3 regions of the Alteromonas sp. AO-Serp genome follow, and region 1 is predicted to be linked to each of the others. Evidence: predicted binding sites of a transcription regulator. Region 1 holds the regulator's gene; each other region holds the start of a gene.

The links. The regulator sigma-54, encoded in region 1, starts transcription at its own class of promoters, with help from an activator protein. The targets are predictions, from matches to a motif close to GTTGGCACGNNNNTNGNNT.
Region 2: a site for sigma-54 is predicted at 1,245-1,263, ahead of glnA (glutamate--ammonia ligase). Genes of this name have one in related genera too.
Region 3: a site for sigma-54 is predicted at 2,035-2,053, ahead of QVA83_RS19760 (Tll0287-like domain-containing protein). Genes of this name have one in related genera too.

Annotation. Positions count from the first base shown of each region.
Region 1 is NZ_JAFLMX010000240.1:4,136-7,319, forward strand. It holds gene lptB (LPS export ABC transporter ATP-binding protein) at 1-649, shown strand, start outside; gene QVA83_RS16325 (RNA polymerase factor sigma-54) at 723-2,204, shown strand; gene hpf (ribosome hibernation promoting factor) at 2,235-2,522, shown strand; gene ptsN (PTS IIA-like nitrogen regulatory protein PtsN) at 2,536-2,979, shown strand; gene rapZ (RNase adapter RapZ) at 3,064-3,184, shown strand, end outside.
Region 2 is NZ_JAFLMX010000057.1:6,508-9,691, reverse strand. It holds gene typA (translational GTPase TypA) at 1-872, opposite strand, end outside; gene glnA (glutamate--ammonia ligase) at 1,330-2,739, shown strand; gene QVA83_RS04965 (DUF4124 domain-containing protein) at 2,979-3,184, shown strand, end outside.
Region 3 is NZ_JAFLMX010000306.1:12,209-15,392, forward strand. It holds gene QVA83_RS19755 (cytochrome ubiquinol oxidase subunit I) at 1-1,038, opposite strand, end outside; gene QVA83_RS19760 (Tll0287-like domain-containing protein) at 1,366-1,971, opposite strand; gene QVA83_RS19765 (sigma-54 interaction domain-containing protein) at 2,127-3,184, shown strand, end outside.

The DNA.
Region 1 (3,184 bases):
CTCAACGGGTCAAATTGTTGGTCTTCTTGGCCCAAATGGCGCTGGTAAGACCACCACATTCTACATGATTGTTGGTTTAGTGAATCTGGATAAAGGCAAGATTGAAATCGACGACAATGAGCTAACTCATCAGCCCATGCACGAGCGTGCACGCCGCGGAATTGGCTACCTACCGCAGGAAGCCTCTATTTTCAGAAAGCTCACAGTGCATGAAAATATCATGGCCATTTTGCAAACCCGTAAAGATTTAAATTCACAACAGCAAGAAGAAGAAGCAGATGCGCTACTTGATGAATTTAATATTAACCATATACGTAATAGTACGGGGATGAGTTTGTCAGGGGGCGAACGCCGACGCGTTGAGATTGCCCGCGCTCTGGCAGCAAAACCGCAATTTATTTTGTTAGACGAACCATTTGCTGGTGTTGATCCAATATCAGTTAATGATATAAAGAAGATAATACAACATCTTCGCGATAGGGGGATTGGAATCCTTATCACAGACCATAACGTACGAGAGACATTGGATGTTTGTGAAAAGGCGTACATTGTGAGTCATGGCGAGCTTATTGCGCAAGGAACGGCGGAACAGGTTTTAAGTAATCAAAAAGTAAGGGATGTATACCTAGGCGAACAATTCAGGCTATAGTTAATGTAACCGAATTGTCATTTTTCAGTTTCGCTCTGGTATATTCAATTTAGAGCATTTAAATAAGACGTAGATGAAACCATCTTTACAGCTAAAATTTAGCCAACAACTTACCATGACACCACAGCTTCAGCAGGCCATTAAACTGCTGCAGCTTTCTACACTTGATCTTCAACAAGAGATCCAAGAAGCGCTCGATTCTAATCCGCTATTAGAAGTTGAAGAAGGTAACGACGAGCCGCAACTAGAAAAGAACAATATCGACAACGATGACAGCGGCTCTGAGGCCACTGCTTCTGCATCTAGTGACACATTAGAAGCCGGCGATGCACTTGAGAAAAACGATCTTCCCGATGAGCTGCCAATCGACAGTACGTGGGATGAATACTACTCTGCTTCATCTTCGCCTGCTCCGGGTCCATCCAATGACGACGAGCAAATCTTCCAAGGTGAGACTACTGAAGATATTCAAGAGCACCTTCTTTGGCAAATGCGCCTTACCCATTTCTCGGATACCGATCGCGCAATCGCTACAGCAATCATCGACTCTATTGACGAGTCAGGTTATTTAACCGTTACCCTTGACGATATTTTAGAAGCGGTTAACGATGATGATATGGAAGAGCCGATTGAAATGGACGAAATAGAATGTGTGCTTAAGCGCATTCAGATGTTCGACCCTATTGGTTCTGGCTCTCGCTCTCCACAAGAATGTTTGATGGTGCAATTGCGCCAGTTTTCAGAAGACACACCGTGGCTTGCTGAAGCAAAGCAACTGATTGAAGAGTACTCTGACTTACTGAGCAGCAAAGACTATCGTACGCTTATGCGTAAAAGCCGATTGAAAGAAGATCAGCTACGCGAGGCAATGCGTTTACTGCAAACCTTGAATCCTCGCCCAGGTAGTGCTTTAGTTACTAAAGAGCCTGAGTACGTTATTCCTGATGTCTCAGTAACCAAGAAAAATGGCCGTTGGGTGGTTGAGCTGAACCCCGACAGTCTGCCTAAGTTAAGCGTAAATCAACAATACGCTGCAATGAGTCGCCGTGCCAAGAATAGTAGCGATTCACAATTCATCCGCTCACACATGCAAGAGGCTAAGTGGTTCATAAAGAGCCTTGAATCTCGTAACGAAACCTTAATGAAGGTTGCAAACTGCATTGTGCAGCAGCAAATGGGCTTTTTTGAGCACGGCCCGGAAATGATGAAACCAATGGTGCTAAATGATGTCGCAGAAATGGTAGATATGCACGAATCCACTATTTCGCGAGTGACAACGCAAAAGTACATGCATACGCCACGTGGAATCTTCGAATTGAAGTATTTCTTCTCAAGCCACGTTGCAACAGAGTCTGGTGGTGAATGTTCATCTACAGCGATTCGTGCATTGATCAAGAAATTAGTGGCCGCTGAAAAGCCTAGCAAGCCGCTAAGTGATAGCAAGATTGCTTCATTGTTGGCCGAACAAGGCATTAAAGTTGCCCGGCGAACAATAGCAAAGTACCGGGAATCGTTGTCGATCCCGCCGTCGAACCAACGCAAAAGCCTTATTTAATCGGGCTTAATAATATAAGGAAGACGAAATATGCAAATCAACCTTACTGGTCATCATGTCGAAATCACCGACTCTTTGCGTAATTATGTCGATACGAAGTTCAGCAAACTTGAACGTCACTTTGATCACATTTCTAATGTGCATGTCATCCTGAACGTTGAAAAATTAAATCAAAAAGCCGAAGCGACCGTTCATTTAAGTGGCGCTGAAGTATTCGCATCCTCAGAAAATACCGACATGTATGCGGCGATTGACAGCATGGTTGATAAACTCGACCGGCAGGTAATCAAGCATAAGGAAAAACTGAAAAAACATTAGTAGTTAATTAAGCATGGATATACAAGCCATCGTAAGTCTGGACCGCACCGAGTGTGCGGTTCAGTGTAATAGTAAAAAGCGAATTCTTGAGATCATCGCTGATATCGCTGCCAAGCAAAACGAGAACATTGATCAGGCAACGATACTCAACAGTTTGATGGCTCGAGAGCGTATGGGTAGTACAGGCATTGGCAATGGTATCGCCCTGCCCCACGGACGCCTGCCGGGCCTTGAGAAAGTGATTGCCATTGTTGTAACCAGCACGCCAGCAATCGACTTTGACGCCCTTGACGAGAAACCCGTAGACATCTTTTTTGCGCTACTCGTTCCCGAGGAACAGACCGAAGGACACCTTCAAACGCTGGCCACCGTGGCTGGTAAACTAAGCGACAAAGAAACGATTAAAGCAATACGTCGCGCAACGACAAGCGACGATATTCTATCTGCATTAAGTTAAACATTAAGCGCCTATTAACCGTTTAGTAGGCGCCTAATTCAACAACGCGTATGTGATAAAACCAGAGTATTAGGGAGAAAGTAGGTGAAGCTGATAATAATCAGTGGTCGTTCGGGGTCTGGTAAGTCTGTCGCACTTCGCGCATTGGAAGATTTAGGTTATTACTGTGTTGATAATATCCCTGTAAACTTACTTCCCACCTTAA
Region 2 (3,184 bases), on a different contig from region 1:
GTGTCAGAGATCTTAAGTTCGCCAAGACCTGTGATTGCAATGATGTCGCCCGCGTGAGCAGATTCAACTTCGTGACGAGCAAGGCCAAGGTAGCCGTAAACTAAGCCAACTTTGCCGTTGCGCTTTTTGCCATCAGCAGTAACGACCGTTACTTGTTGGTTTGGCTTAACAGAACCACGCTTAACACGACCTACGCCGATAACACCCACGTATGAGTTGTAGTCAAGCTGAGAAATCTGCATTTGGAATGCGCCGTCGATATCTGCATCAGGAGGAGAAACTTGGTCAACGATAGTTTGGAACAATGCCGTCATATCGTCTTCTTTAGTATCTGCATCTAGTGATGCCCAACCGTTAAGTGCAGACGCATAAACAACTTGGAAATCTAGCTGTTCGTCAGTTGCACCTAGGTTGTCGAATAGGTCGAAAACTTGATCCATAACCCAGTCAGGACGCGCACCAGGCTTGTCGATTTTGTTGATAACAACAATTGGCTTAAGACCTTGAGCAAATGCCTTTTGCGTAACGAAACGGGTTTGTGGCATCGGGCCTTCTTGTGCATCTACAAGTAGAAGTACAGAGTCAGCCATCGACATTACACGCTCTACTTCACCACCGAAGTCAGCGTGTCCTGGAGTGTCTACGATGTTGATACGGTAGTCGTTCCAGTTAATCGCTGTGTTCTTAGCTAGGATGGTAATGCCACGTTCTTTCTCGATGTCGTTCGAGTCCATTACGCGCTCTTCTTGCTCGCCTCGAGATTCAAGGGTGCCAGACTGCTGTAACAGTTTGTCTACCAGGGTGGTCTTACCGTGGTCAACGTGGGCGATGATTGCGATGTTACGCAATTTATTAATATCAGTGGTATTCATGCTTATATAGAGCCTGTGTAAATCAACGTCTACTTCAATTCAGTGGAAAGGAGTATGCGTTAGATTTGTTGCAAAAAAATGCAGATAGAAAAATTTGCGCGGATTGTACAGAAAAACCACGACGTTTGCGCATCTTTTTTTTGATGGAAACGAGTTTTATTGGTTTTCAAACGCTTGTTCAACAAATAACCAGCCCCGTTGCACCTAATTGATCATATTTGGTGGCTATACGCTACAAAGTAATCTAGGCTGATTGACGTACAAATGAGCACAAAACGCCATATTGGTGCAACATTGCACCAATATAATGCAATTTAATTCAAACGGAAGTGATAGATGCCCGTCTATGCCACAGAAATCGGTATACATATAGATGGCATGATAATCGCTTTCACTTTTGCCACTGTTGGAGTGAAGCTGATCATTCCGCATTTTTACATTAAACCTGGAGGACACGATGTCAGTAGAAAAGGCATTAGAGCTGATTAAAGAAAGTGAAGCGAAGTTTGTAGATTTACGTTTTACCGATACAAAGGGTAAAGAACAACACGTATCTATTCCTGCGAGCGTTGTTGATGAAGAGTTTTTCGAAGAAGGTAAAATGTTCGATGGTTCTTCAATCGCTGGCTGGAAAGGCATCAACGAATCAGACATGGTTCTTCTTCCAGACGCAACAAGCTGCGTAGTTGACCCTTTCGCTGAAGAGACACAAGTAAACATCCGTTGTGACATCGTTGAACCTTCAACAATGGAAGGTTATGAGCGTGACCCTCGTTCAGTTGCTCGTCGTGCAGAAGAATTCCTAAAATCAACTGGCATCGGTGACACATGTTTCTTCGGCCCAGAGCCAGAGTTTTTCCTTTTTGATGACGTACGCTTCCACACTGACATGGCGGGTTCTTTCTACAAGATTGACTCTTCTGAAGCAAAGTGGAACTCTGGCGAAGAGTTTGAAGGCGGCAACATGGCACACCGCCCTGGCGTTAAAGGCGGTTACTTCCCAGTACCACCAGTGGACTCTGCTCACGATATCCGTGCTGCAATGTGTCTAGTTATGGAAGAGATGGGCCTTGTTATCGAAGCGCACCACCACGAAGTTGCAACTGCTGGCCAAAACGAAATTGCTTGCCAATTCAATACGCTAGTTAAGAAAGCTGACGAAATTCAAGTTTACAAGTATGTTGTTCACAACGTTGCACACGCATACGGTCAAACAGCTACCTTTATGCCTAAGCCGCTTGTTGGCGATAATGGTTCTGGTATGCACTGTCACCAATCTATCTCTAAAGATGGCGTAAACATCTTTGCTGGTGACAAGTACGCAGGTCTTTCTGAGGAAGCACTTTACTACATTGGTGGTATCATCAAGCACGCGCGCGCAATCAACGCGTTTGCTAACGCTTCTACTAACTCATACAAGCGTCTAGTTCCTGGATTCGAAGCACCGGTAATGCTTGCATACTCTGCACGTAACCGTTCTGCATCTATTCGTATTCCTCACGTAACTAGCGATAAAGCACGTCGTATTGAAGTACGTTTCCCTGACCCAACAGCTAACCCATACCTAGCGTTCACTGCTATGCTTATGGCGGGTATCGACGGTATTAAGAACAAGATCCACCCTGGTGATTCAATGGATAAAGACTTGTACGACCTACCGCCAGAAGAAGCTGCTGAAATTCCAACAGTTGCAAGCTCGCTAGAAATGGCACTTGAAGCTCTTGATAACGACCGTGACTTCCTTAAAGCTGGTGGCGTTATGACTGACGACATGATTGATGCATACATCGATCTTAAGTCTGAAGAAGTAACGAAACTTAACATGACTACTCACCCTGTTGAGTTCGACATGTACTACAGCGTGTAATTTCGCACTGTATAGCAATTTATACTAAAGCCCGCTCTGCGGGCTTTTTTTATGCGTACGATTTATCTACTATGTTTTTATAGCTATGCTAATGAATACTCTTTCATGCTGTATCAACTGCGCACAGGGCTTTGCCCGCTTGCATCTGCATACAACTAGAAAGGTTATCCATAAGCCAAACATAGCAAGCTATATGAATTAGCCAGCTAGCCAAAACCACATTGATTAGGTAACGACACGTGCACTACATGACGCGACACATTTGCTTAATTTCGCTATTACTAAGTAGCGGCAATGGCTTACTGCCTGTGCAAGCGGAAATGCTGAGCCAAGAAAGTACCCAGCAAGAAGCACAAGAAAGCGAAACCGGACAAAGCAGCAATGCAACATCAGCCGCAGCTACCTTTCCAATGACCATATACAAGGTGGTAGGTAAAGACGGCTC
Region 3 (3,184 bases), on a different contig from region 1:
GTCGAAGGCAGTACGTTGCTCAGCTGTCGCGGTGCCGTTTCTTACATCTTCAAGTACTTCATAGGCTTTAATTCCGCTTAGAATACGCTCGCGATTCTCTTCTTTAAGATCCTTAATACCTTTTACTTCTTCGGTTAACGAACGGGTAGCAATAATGCCCATTGCCCAAGGAATTTGAAGGGCGTACTCGGTTTCCTGCTTTTCGTCGTTTGGAATACCAAACACAGTAAACGGCGCAGGTGCAGGATGGGTTTCGTACTCAGCTTCAACTGCTGCCAGCTTCACTTTTTGTACATCACCAAGCTCATAACCACTTTCATCACCTAACACGATCACAGAAAGCGTTGAGGCTAGGCCGAAGCTAGCAGCTATGGCGAACGAACGGCGCGCAAAGGCGATATGCTTATGATTAAGCAGGTAGTAACTTGAAATTGCCAACACAAACATTGCGCCGGTCACGTAACCTGCTGATACAGTGTGAACAAATTTGACCTGTGCTACGGGGTTAAAAATAACCTCAGCAAAGCTGGTCATTTCCATACGCATGGCTTCAAAATTAAATTCAGCGCCTACCGGGTATTGCATCCAGCCGTTAGCAATCAAGATCCACAGTGCAGAGAAGTTTGAACCAATGGCCACCAGCCAAGTCGCCATCAGATGCTTCACCTTTGACATTTTGTCCCAGCCAAAGAAGAACAACCCCACGAAGGTAGATTCCAGGAAAAAGGCCATTAGGCCTTCGATGGCAAGTGGCGCACCGAAGATATCGCCTACATAGTGAGAGTAGTAAGACCAATTCATTCCGAACTGGAATTCCATGGTTAAGCCTGTGGCTACACCAATGGCAAAGTTAATTCCAAACAGCTTTCCCCAGAATTGGGTCATCTGCTTATAAATTTCTTTACCCGTCATTACGTATACCGATTCCATAATGGCAAGTAAGAAACTAAGCCCCAAAGTTAAGGGTACAAATATAAAGTGGAACATTGCAGTTAATGCAAATTGCCACCGCGATAGTTCTATTAACGTATCGCTCATGGGTTATCTCCCTTGTATTTCGTGTGCGCGTTAAACGCTTAGCAGAAAAGTGGTTTAAAATTCAGTGATGAACACGTGAATATGCCGCATGGCAAGAGCACGGTTTATGCCATACATCAGTAATTTGGCTGCTTAAGCGCAATTACCGATAAACGGCGGTATTTTCGTACTGTGCAGATAAATTATTCCACGACCGAGCGTGTGGCTTATTGATCCAACGCAACAATTGGTGGCGATGCATTCGCCATATTTGTCATTTAGGTGACAAATATGGCACAAGAAAAAGGCTGCTTAGCCGAATGTCAAAAAGTGGAGTATAAGGAAAAGTTAAGGGGTATATGAGAGTGTGAACGCGCCTCGTAATTCTCCTAATTCGAACCCTGTAGCTTGATCGTTGGGATAGTGCTTTAGAATGGATTGTTTTACTGAAGGTGCCACGTTAGCTCCGTGGCATGCCATGCATACCTGACCTTGTTCAATAGCCATCATGTACCTAAACTCACCGCTTTCGCTATCGTATTGATAAGTTTCAATAGGTCTTTTAGGGGCCAAATTGTCTTGCTTAGCTTTGGTCAGTAATTGTGAAAACCACGCTAACTGCTCACGCTCCCATTGATCTGCCGCATTGTTTGGGTTCCTTACTTTCAGCGCGGTACGCCCAACCTCCCACCCGTTTTGACTAAGCGCCAGAGCAATAGGAGCCGCTGCAATCTGGCATTCGTTAACGCCAGCCTCTAGCCCTCCGGATTGAATTGCTTGCTGTAGTCGTGACTTTAGCGCGCCTCCCAGTGCTTTTGCGTGTAATCGCGCTTCTTTGACTTTTTCCTGTACACTGTTTTCACTTTTTTTCTCATTGGCAGTCACTGTATCTGCCAATGAATGAGCACTACTTGCCAATAAGCTTATCGCCACCAGCATTACGCTATTTTTCATTATAAAACTCTCTTTGGAACTGAATGAATTTCTACCGAAGTATTGTCGTTTGTCTCAAACAATGAACAAGCTCTATGCCAATATGATAAATTGCCAAAATTAAATTAGAACAAACTAATATTCAGCCACCCATGAATATATCCATAGTACAAGCGATGATAGATGCGATAGATAAACCCGCAATCTTCATTAACCCAAGCTACGTTATTGAAGCTGTCAACCAGCCCTACAGAGATACCTACCCTGTGGATATAAAGCTTGGCTTTAGTACCTGCTATCAAGTCTCTCACCGCAACAACAAACCTTGCGATAAGTGCGGCGAGCATTGCCCCATGCAAGAGAGTAAAGCCACAGGACGAGCGGCTAGCGTAGTACACGTTCATACCACCAGTGAGGGTCAAAGCTACTGCGACATCCTCATGCGCCCGATCTTCGAAGGTAGCGGAGAATTATTAGGTTTCTTGGAAATACTTGATAAGCTTTCGTTTGCCTCAAACCGACCTTCAGCAGGAAAGATGGTCGGCGAATCAGAGGCATTTAAAGCAATGCTAAACAAAATAAATCGCGCCGCTAACTCAGATATTTCAGTACTACTGTTTGGCGAAACCGGCACGGGTAAAGAGCTGGTGTCCCAAGCACTTCACTCGAGTAGTCACCGAGCTGGCAAACCATTTGTTGTCATCGAGTGTACCGGCATGTCTGACACGCTGCTTGAAAGCGAACTATTCGGTTATGAAAAAGGGGCATTTACAGGCGCAACCACAAATAAGAAAGGGCTCGTAGAAGCAGCGGAAGGCGGCACATTGTTTTTTGATGAAGTCGGCGATATCCCACTTTCAACACAAGTAAAGCTTCTGCGGCTGTTCGAGTCTCAAACTTATCGGCCTGTAGGAAGCACAGTGTCTAAAAAGGCTGATTTTCGTTTGGTGTGTGCATCACACAAAAATTTAAAGCACATGGTGGAAACGGGCGAATTCAGACAAGACCTCTACTACCGCATTGCCGGTTTTCCTATCAACCTCCCTTCTTTAAGACAAAGAAGATCAGATATAGCACTGATAGCCGCTCACTTTTTGGCAATGTCTAAAGAGAAAAAACGGTTTCATAAAAACGCGCTAGAAAAACTAACCAACTACCCGTTCCCAGGCAATATTCGCGAACTCAAAAACATTGTAGACCAAGCTATTTTACTGGCTGATGAAACCGTTATTTA